Regions from separate parts of the Agrobacterium sp. 22-221-1 genome, predicted to be linked through region 1. Evidence: riboswitches for the same ligand, from Rfam matches in the RefSeq annotation. Region 1 holds a riboswitch; each other region holds the start of a gene.
What was found. A riboswitch is a leader RNA that binds a small molecule or an ion and turns the genes downstream of it on or off. The one in region 1 is predicted to bind cobalamin.

Region 1 (3,270 bases):
CGTTTCTTCTCCCCGCCCGGGAGAAGGTGGCCCGAAGGGTCGGATGAGGGGGCAACGCTGCCGTAACTCACTGCCCTTGCCCCCTCATCCCGCTGCCGCGGACTTCTCCCGGGCGGGGAGAAGAAACAAGGGGCATGCGCTCGTTCCACAAAAAGCCTTCGTGTTTAAGCAAGCGGCGCGGAGAAAACCCCGCGCCGTTCGCTCATCTCAAATAACCTGCCCCACATCGATGCGGTTGCCATCCGGGTCTTCAAACACAAAGGCGCGCAGGCCGTAATCCTTGTCCTGCAGGCCCTTGATGATGCGCAAGCCCTGGCTCTTGCAGAGCGCATGCAGCGCATCGACATCGCTCACCATCATATGCGCCACATTGAAGGGTGCCGCCTTGTGGGTGGGCTGCAATGTCAGGTGCAGCTCGGCATTGCCCTGTTTGAGGATCATGAAGCCGACGGGGGTGCCGTTTTCGGAGGTCTTTTCAAAGCCTAGAACACCGACATAAAAATCATGGGCCTTTTCGATGTTTTTGACAGGAAGCATTGCGGCGATCCGGCCGAAGCGGATGCCGTGATCGGCGATGGTATTCATCGCGGAACCTCGGTTTTAGGAGAAACGGCAAGGGTCGCGGACGGTGCCGGAGCGCTGGCGTTTTTTCCGGTTTGAATTTGCAGGACGGTGCCTGCCGCCCTAGGATCATAATCATGGCGATGGCGGATGCAAACGGAATGTCTGCACCGGGCGCTTTGAACGAGACACGGACACGCCCGGGAGGCAGAATGCGCAGCTCCATCGAAATCTTCAACATCCGCACCCGGCAGATGCGGGTGGTGTGGCAGACGCCCGATCTTTTCGAAGCACCGAACTGGTCGCCGGATGGAAAATATCTGCTGCTGAACAGCGAAGGGCTGCTTTACCGCCTGTCCCTTGCCGGTGATGCGTCGCCGGAAAAGGTCGATACCGGCTTTGCGACGCTCTGCAACAACGATCACGGCATTTCGCCGGATGGTTCGCGCTACGCCATTTCCGACAAGGTGGAATTCGGCAAGAGCGCCATTTATCTCATGGCCTCGACGGGCGGCGCGCCACGGCTGATGACGAAAAATCTTCCCTCTTACTGGCATGGCTGGTCGCCGGATGGGAAAGGTTTTGCCTATTGCGGCATTCGCGATCAGGTCTTCGACATCTATTCGATGGATATAACAAGCGGTGCCGAGACGCGGCTGACCCATGGCGAAGGCCGCAATGACGGGCCGGATTATTCGCCTGACGGTGAGTGGATCTATTTCAATTCCAGCCGCACCGGGCGGATGCAGATCTGGCGCGTGCGGGTGGATGGCTCCGCCGTCGAGCGCATCACCGACAGCCTCTATGGCGACTGGTTTCCGCACCCGTCTCCCAAGGGAGACAAGGTGGTGTTCGTTTCCTATGACGGCGATGTCTTCGATCATCCGCGCGATCTCGATGTGCGGGTGCGGCTGATGGATATGGATGGCGGCAATGCCGAGACGCTGTTCGAACTTTTCGGCGGGCAGGGCACGATGAACTCGCCCAACTGGTCACCGGATGGGGATGAGTTCGCTTATGTCAGGTATTTCCCGGTGGAATGATGCGGTAAAAGGAGGACCCGTCATTCCGGCCTTGAGCCGGAAACCAGTCGACGCGCGTCTGCGCGGCGAAAAGACTCCTCTCAGCCCAAGGACTTGGGCTGGCTGGATTCCGGCTCAAGGCCGGAATGACGGAGGTGAGGGGTGCCATGGTCACATCGCCGCATCGCCCGCAAAGAAGCTTGCATTCGCAAACTTTTTTGCCCATAGCTTGCCTGTCAGGTGCCCGCCGTTGCGGCGGGAGAATCGGGAATCCGGTGAAAGACCGGAACGTGCCCAGCGCTGTGAGGCGGACGTTCTTTTTTAAAGCCACTGGAGCAATTCGGGAAGGCGAAAAGGGCGGATGAAGCCTAGTCAGAAGACCGGCCTGACGGGATAGACCGAACCGCGCGGACGGCGGCAGGTTGTTGTCGAGGCGGGGTGCGCATTTGCGCCCGGCCTTCGCATTGTTGGGGATAAACGATGCCAGCCGATTCGTCCGTAAGCAATCCGCCCTGCGCCAGTTCGTTCGATCATGCGCTCTCGCCCGCCCGCCCGTTTTCCTGTGAGGAACGCGAGGCGATTTATCGTGCCATCGAGACCCGTCGCGACGTGCGCGACCAGTTCCTGCCGGACCCGCTGCCGGACGATCTGGTGGAGCGTCTTTTGAAGGCGGCCCATTCCGCGCCCTCGGTCGGTTTCATGCAGCCGTGGAATTTCACCCTCGTCACCGATGGCGCGATCCGTCAGGCGGCCTTCGTGGCCTTCAGCCGCGCCAATGAGGAGGCGGCGGCGATGTTTACGGGCGAGCAGCAGGCGCTTTATCGCAGTCTCAAGCTTGAAGGCATCCGCAAGGCGCCGCTCAGCATCTGCGTCACCTGCGATCCGACGCGCGGCGGCAAGGTGGTGCTGGGCCGCACCCATAATCCGCGCACGGATGTTTATTCCACCGTCTGCGCCATCCAGAATCTCTGGCTCGCGGCGCGCGCCGAAGGCATCGGCGTCGGCTGGGTCAGCATTTTCCACGATAGCGACATTCGCACCATTCTCGATATTCCCGACCATATCGAAATCGTCGCCTGGCTTTGCCTCGGCCGTGTCGATGCGCTCTATAACGAGCCGGAACTGGCGGTGAAGGGCTGGCGGCAGCGCGTGCCGCTGGAGGAACTGGTGTTTCGTAACCGCTGGGGCGGGGTGTAGAAGCGGAGGCCTGTGAATAAGGCGGGACGTTGCCGCGTGTTTCTTCTCCCCGCCGGGGAGAAGGTGGCCCGAAGGGTCGGATGAGGGGGCAAGCTCTCCGAATATCGCTGACGCCGCCCCCTCATCCCGCTGCCGCGGACTTCTCCCCCTCGGGGAGAAGAAGCAAGGGGAGCGCGCTCGCTCCGCGATGTATGTCACTGCTGCGGCTGTATACCCTTCAATGCCGGGTTCTTCAGGTCGATCCGGCCCGTCTGGTCGGGTAAGAACTTCGGGCCTATGACGCGGACGCGGCTGTCGTTCGGGTCATAGTCGCGTTCGGGAACGGGCTGTTCCGGCGGCTTGGCGGCCTGTTGCTGTTCGGCGGGTTTCTCAGCCTTGTCAGCTTGCGGTGATGGAATGGTGGTGATGCCGGAATAGGGTTTTTCGGGCTGCGGCCGGGCGGCCTCTTCCTGCTTTTGCATTTCCTTGTGATAGGCGGCCATGTTGCAGG
Region 2 (3,270 bases), on a different contig from region 1:
GCTTCGCTGACCTGCAGGATTTCCGAGCAGAGATTGCTCATGCTGATGCGGCCGGCAACCGGATTGGCGCGGTTCACCGTATCCTCGAACATGATATAGGGGTAACCGCTCTCGAACTGGATTTCGGCGATCACCTGGAAGAATTCGCGCGCCTTGATCTTCTTCTTGCGGATGCGGCTGTCGGCAACCATTTCATGATATTTTTCGCTGACCGAAATCTCGGTCAACGGCACGCCATAGACACGCTCCAAGTCATAGGGCGAGAACAGATACATATCCTCATTGTTGCGGGCGAGTTCGAAAGTGATGTCGGGGATCACCACGCCGAGCGACAGGGTTTTGATGCGGATTTTTTCGTCGGCGTTTTCGCGCTTGGTATCGAGGAAGCGCATGATATCCGGGTGGTGGGCATGCAGATAGACCGCGCCGGCACCCTGGCGCGCGCCAAGCTGGTTGGCATAGGAAAAAGAATCTTCCAGCAGCTTCATGACGGGAATAACGCCGGAAGACTGGTTTTCGATCTGTTTGATCGGCGCTCCGAATTCGCGAATATTGGTTAAGGACAGCGCCACGCCGCCACCGCGCTTGGAAAGCTGCAGCGCCGAATTGATAGAGCGACCAATGCTTTCCATATTGTCTTCCACACGCAGCAGAAAACACGAGACCAGCTCACCACGGCTCTTCTTGCCGGCGTTGAGGAAGGTCGGCGTTGCCGGCTGGAAGCGGCCTGAAATGATTTCATCGACCAGATTGCGGGCAAGCTGCTCATCGCCACGCGCAAGGGCCAGCGCCACCATGCAGACGCGATCCTCGTAACGCTCCAGATAACGTTTTCCGTCGAAGGTCTTCAGTGTGTAGGAAGTGTAATATTTGAAGGCGCCGAGAAAGGTCGGGAAGCGGAACTTCCGGGCATAGGCTTCGTCATAGAGGTCACGGACGAAATTGAAGGAATACTGATCCAGCACTTCCTGTTCGTAATATCCCTCAGTCACCAGATAATCGAGCTTTTCCCTGAGGTTATGGAAAAAGACGGTATTCTGGTTGACGTGCTGGAGGAAATATTGCCGGGCGGCCAGGCGATCCTTGTCGAGCTGGATCTTTCCGTTCTCGTCGTAAAGGTTCAGCATCGCGTTCAGCGCGTGGTAGTCCAGAGCCGCATCGAGCGGTTTCTGGGTTGCGGCTGCCGGCTGTTTGGCGTCCTTGCGCATGGCGCTCGAGGTCAGCGTGTCCAAAATCGTTCCAATCCATGTTTGACGTTGGCGACATCTTCCTCCGTGCCGAGAAGCTCGAAGCGATAGAGAAACGGCACGGCGCATTTGCGCGAGACGATATCTCCGGCGGATGCGAAAGCTGCGCCAAAATTCGTGTTTCCCGCCGCGATGACGCCGCGAATAAGATTTCGGTTGGAGGGCTGGTTCAAAAACCGGATGACCGGTTTCGGCACGGCACCTTTCGTCCCGCCGCCCCCATAGGTGGGGGTGACGAGCACATAGGGCTCAGACACATGGGGAACATCTTCCTCCGCGCCGAGCGGCAGGCGAAACAGACGCCGTCCCAGTTTCAGAAGGAAACGATGGGTGTTTTCAGAGCGGCTGGAATAATAGACGATCAGGCCCATCGCCCCGCCGCCTCAGCTGATAGAGCCGATCATATCCGGCCGGAAACCCGCCCAATGGCGTTCGCCGGCAACGACCACCGGAACCTGCATGTAACCGAGACCGCGGACATGATCGAGCGCATCCGCATCTTCGGAAATATCGACAATCTCATAGGGGACGCCGATGCGGTCGAGAGCGCGATAGGTGGCGGTGCATTGGACGCAGGCGGGCTTGCTGTAAACGGTGACGGTCATGATTTCCTCTTTCGAAGCCGGTTTCGGACACGGCTCAACATTGCCGATTGCAATTACAATCGGGCGGCGATGGATCTGTCATTGGGGTGGGCGTGCGCGGCTTTTAGCCGCGTAAAATCACTCTCTACGCCGACGAGCGCAGCAACTCAAACAAATGAACTGGCATGACTTCACCCCGAAGCTTGTTCTGGAGGGGGCAGAAAAGGGCGCACGCAAATCATTTGCGTCATACACCTTCCTCCGGACACCCCGCCCGTGGACGTTTGCGCTCAAGGCAGGTCTCCTGACTTGCGGGTCACAACATCTATTCCGGCCTTCCCGGAGCTTTTGGCTCCAGTGACCCAAATCGGAACGATGCTCACCGCTTACAGTTGCGGGGGCAGTTTCGGCATTGCTTCACCTTTGATGGCGTTACGCACCGAATTCCCGTCTTAGCTCCCGACTCTTGCGAATCGGAAGAACCTCGAACACCACATATAGTATATGAGGAAATTTTCGCGTCAATGAATAGACACACAAAAGCCCCGCCCTGTGGATCAAAAAGATTCAACACATGGTCAACAAAGGCTTAACAGCACATGCTCGCCGCCGCCCAAAGAGAGAAAAGCGTTAATCTATTCCCAGATATCGATGCGGATATCGGCGGGACGGGCGTTTTCGATCACCCTTTTTCCGTTCGGAAGATCGTTTTCGAAAAGTTTGGCGTGGATCTGGGCCTCGTCGAGACCATAGCCCAGCCACCTTTTCCGCAGCCTCTCCTCAAGCACCACGACGGACGGCCCTACAAAAATGGTGAGGTCGAAGCTTGTGGAAAGAGTTGTCCACGGCGCCTCGTCCAGCAGCAGATAATTGCCTTCAGCAAGGATAAAGCGTGTTTCCGGCGCAACCGCACGAGCAGACGCTATGGCGATTTCACGGGAGCGGTCGAAAACCGGAACAAGCACCTCCTGCTCGCCCTTGCGGACGGCGCAGACGATATCGAGGAAACCGCGCACGTCGAATGTTTCCGGCGCGCCTTTTCGCGGCAGCAGCCCCCGCTCTTCAAGGATGCCATTGTCCATATGGAAGCCATCCATGGGCAGGACGGCGGCCGTTTCGCCCCGTGCCAGCAAAGCATCACAAAGGGCATCCGCCAGCGTGGATTTGCCGGCCCCAGGGGGACCGGCAATGGCGACGATAAAACGGAATTTACCTTCTGCCCGCCGAAGAACGTCTTCGGCGATCGTTTCAAGCTTCAGCGTCATGCGGCAAGCGTTTCCTTCGGCGCTTCCTTGGCGCCAGTCATGAAGGCGACGGCGTCGGACATGGAGTAGTCCTTCGGATTTATGACACACAGGCGCTTGCCGAGCCGGTGGATATGGATGCGATCCGCGACCTCGAAGACATGCGGCATGTTGTGCGAGATGAGGACGATCGGC
Region 3 (3,270 bases), on a different contig from region 1:
AAGCGGATTGCGCAAAAGCGATTGCAGCACCGCCCCGGCCAGCGCCAAAGAAGCGCCGCAACAGGCGGCGACGACGGCGCGGCTGAGGCGGTAACTCCAGACAATGCCCTCATCCAGCGGTTCCAGCGGATAGTCCGCATGGAAGACGCGGTTGGCGATTGTTTTCGCCACGACGTCGAAAGGAATGGCGGTCTCGCCGATGGCCGCCCCGGCCATCAGCGCGACGAGCAGCAGGGCGAGCGCGGCAAAAGCCAGCCCTACCCTGCCGAGATGGATGGAAAGACCGTTCACTTGGCGAGGCCGGCAGCCGAAATCGCCTCGGCCAGCGTTTCGATGCCTTCAATGGTGCGAATGGTCGGGTTCATCGCCTGCGCATCCATCTCGAACACATGACCTTCCTTGACGGCGGGCATGATGCTGGCCACGGGATCGGTGGCGAGGAACTTCAGCTTGACGGCGACATCATCGGCGGGGAAACGGCGGCGATCCATCTTGCCGGCAACGATGATGGAGGGATTTGCCTTGGCGATGGTTTCCCAGCCGACGGTCGGCCATTCTTCATCGCTTTCGATGACGTTCTTCAACCCCAGCGCGGACATGATGTAGCCGGGAGCGCCATTGCGGCCAGCCACATAGGGATCGATATCCAGCTCGGCGCTGGAGAACCAGAAGACGGCAGAAAGCTTGCCATTTGCCGAGGCGATCTTGGCGCGGGCGGCTTCTTCACGCTTCTTCAGGTCGGCAACGACCTCTTCACCGCGATCCTGCACGTTGAAGATTTTGGCGAGATCGCGGATTTCCTGGTAGATCAGATCCATGGTGAAGACGGTGTTGCGCACGCCGTCGCCGCCGCCGGAATTGTCCTTGCCCATGCAATCGGCGGGCGAGGTATAAACGGGAACCCCGAGCTCGGCGAATTGCGCCGGTGTTCCGACAACGCCTTCCGGGCCGATCTGCCACTGGAACTGCGTCGTCACGAGGTCCGGCTTCTTGCCGATGACCGCCTCGAAGCTCGGATCATTGTCAGCCAGACGCTCGACCCTGGCATTGGCCTCTTCGTAGCCCTTCAGAACCGGACCGATCCACAGCGCCGTGCCGACCACCTTGTCGGCGAGGCCGAGGAGGTAAAGAACCTCGGTTGTGCTCTGGCCGACGGACACGGTGCGGGCGGGTGCCTGCTTGAAGGTGATCTCCTGACCGCAGCTGTTGATCGTCAGGGGATAGGTGGTTTCGGCAGCATTGGCGGCGGCGACAGGCAAAACCGCAAGCGCAGCGGCCAGAAAGCCGGCATGGACCGGCAGGCGTCTAGAATGAAACATGTGTTCTCCAGTCGAAAGTAAATCTTATTCCAGAGCAGCAGGCGTCAGAACGCGCAGCAACAGCGGGACGTCTTGTACGGAGAACGGCAATAGGACGCAAACGAAATGTTATGAAATAACATTACAATCTCCTCCTCCGGGCTTCCCCGCCCGTAACGATGGTTTATATTTCGACGGCAGGTCTCCTGGCTCACGGATTTGCGTCACTCATCTGCCTTCCCGCATTCCGGAGAATACAGTGGCATGACGCCTTGAAGCGTCACGGGGATGAACGACAATCCGCTTACAGTTGCGGGGGCAGCCACGGCATTGGGCGAAAAAGACCGCCCGCACCATGTTCCCTATTAATCCCTTCGCCTTTCGGCTGCAGGAACCGTCGCTTTCTCACATAAGGGGCAAGAGGCGGGGCGTCAATTGCGATAGTGCCGCACCTCAGCACAAAGACGGGCCCGCCAGGGCGAAAATCTTTGCGGAGCCGGAGCCTGCCGGTTGCGGCGCGCCTTTCGACATGGCGGTGAGCGTTTCGATCACCACCAGCCCGGATTGCGCCAGGAACTCGGTCAGAAGACCGCTATCCCGCACGGCATCGAGACGGACAAGCTGATCGTCGAGATCGGAAAAATGTCGCCTCACCAGCGCAATCGCATCCGCCTCGTCACCGGCAACGACCGGACCGACAATATGGCCCCGTCCCGCCGCACGCCGCAATGCAAAGGCGGCAAGACGATCGGCCTCGAACAGGCCGTAACCCGTATTTTCCCGGAGAAGGCGGTGCAGGACGCCCCGGCGCGAAACGCCGAAAGCCGCCCGATCCAGATCCGCCACGGCGGACAAATGATCCTCGGACAGCGGCTCGATTCTCTGTTTTCTTCCAAGCGTCGGCATCTCGGCAGGGCAGCGCGCCTTGCCGCGCAGGAGATGTACTTTTTCCGTATCTCCGGCAAAACCCAGCCGTGCGAAAAGCCGTCGCGAGACTTCCGTGGCGTTCAACCGCAGGGCGGCGTCAGGGTAACCCGCAGTGAGCTGGCCCACCAGCCATGGTGCGACGCCCTGCCCCTGCAAACGGGGAGAAACGATGACCATGCCGACCGTCGCGAAACCCTCATCATAGGGAAACAGCATTGCCGTTGCGACAACGCGATCGATTTCGTCAAGCGCGGCAAGGCCAACGCCGCACTGCCGTAGGAAACACCATTCGTTCGCGTGATATCGCCATCCTACAGCCATGGACAAAGCATGTAGATGATCGGCCTCCACATCGGCGATATCCACTGTCCGCAACTCGAAACTATCGACTTTGAGCAGCTCCATGACAAACGGCTCTCATTCCCTCCGGCGCGGAACCTTGATCCCGGTAGCCCAGCTCACGACATCCGAAGATAACCAGCCTCGTCAGCAGGAATTTTCCGAAAGCGCTGGAAGGACACAACAATCTACTGAAATCACCCGTATTTCAGCAGATAAACGCCGCAGGCCGCTCTAAGCTTTTCGGCGTTGAAGCGACGGAGACAGCCATGAACGCAATCGACATTCTGGAGCGTCTTGTCGGCTTCCCGTCGGTGGTCGGAACCGCCAATGGCGACATCGCCGGATGGATCGCCGATTATCTGGAAAGCCACGGCGCGAAAGTATCGCTGCTTGCCGGCCCGGAGGGCGACCGCGCCAATCTCTTTGCCAGCTTCGGCCCGACCGATGCCAGCGGATACATCCTGTCCGGCCATATGGATGTGGTGCCTGCCGGTGAGCCGGAATGGTCCTCCGATCCCTTCACGCTGAGAACCGAAGGCGAGCGCCTCTACGGACGCGGAACCACCGACATGAAAGGGTTTCTGGCCACGGTTCTCGCCGCAGTACCGGCATTTTCACGCATGGCGCTGAAGCGGCCCGTTCACATCGCCTTTTCCTATGACGAGGAGGCGGGCTGCCGCGGCGTTCCCCATCTCATCGCCCG

Region 2: another riboswitch for cobalamin. It lies ahead of nrdH (glutaredoxin-like protein NrdH); the one in region 1 lies ahead of bluB (5,6-dimethylbenzimidazole synthase).
Region 3: another riboswitch for cobalamin. It lies ahead of ACQZ5N_RS05400 (ABC transporter substrate-binding protein); the one in region 1 lies ahead of bluB (5,6-dimethylbenzimidazole synthase).

What each region holds. Positions count from the first base shown of each region.
Region 1 is NZ_JBNWCL010000025.1:4,482-7,751, reverse strand. Features, by position in the region: gene ACQZ5N_RS24370 (glyoxalase superfamily protein) at 208-585, opposite strand; gene ACQZ5N_RS24365 (TolB family protein) at 774-1,604, shown strand; cobalamin riboswitch at 1,805-1,986, shown strand; gene bluB (5,6-dimethylbenzimidazole synthase) at 2,064-2,780, shown strand; gene ACQZ5N_RS24355 (DUF2865 domain-containing protein) at 2,975-3,270, opposite strand, start outside.
Region 2 is NZ_JBNWCL010000007.1:312,850-316,119, forward strand. Features, by position in the region: gene nrdE (class 1b ribonucleoside-diphosphate reductase subunit alpha) at 1-1,208, opposite strand, end outside; gene nrdI (class Ib ribonucleoside-diphosphate reductase assembly flavoprotein NrdI) at 1,220-1,618, opposite strand; gene nrdH (glutaredoxin-like protein NrdH) at 1,631-1,852, opposite strand; cobalamin riboswitch at 2,109-2,333, opposite strand; gene ACQZ5N_RS13830 (nucleoside triphosphate hydrolase) at 2,467-3,096, opposite strand; gene ACQZ5N_RS13835 (ATP-binding cassette domain-containing protein) at 3,093-3,270, opposite strand, start outside.
Region 3 is NZ_JBNWCL010000002.1:424,493-427,762, forward strand. Features, by position in the region: gene ACQZ5N_RS05395 (FecCD family ABC transporter permease) at 1-291, opposite strand, end outside; gene ACQZ5N_RS05400 (ABC transporter substrate-binding protein) at 288-1,319, opposite strand; cobalamin riboswitch at 1,478-1,712, opposite strand; gene ACQZ5N_RS05405 (GNAT family N-acetyltransferase) at 1,752-2,630, opposite strand; gene argE (acetylornithine deacetylase) at 2,834-3,270, shown strand, end outside.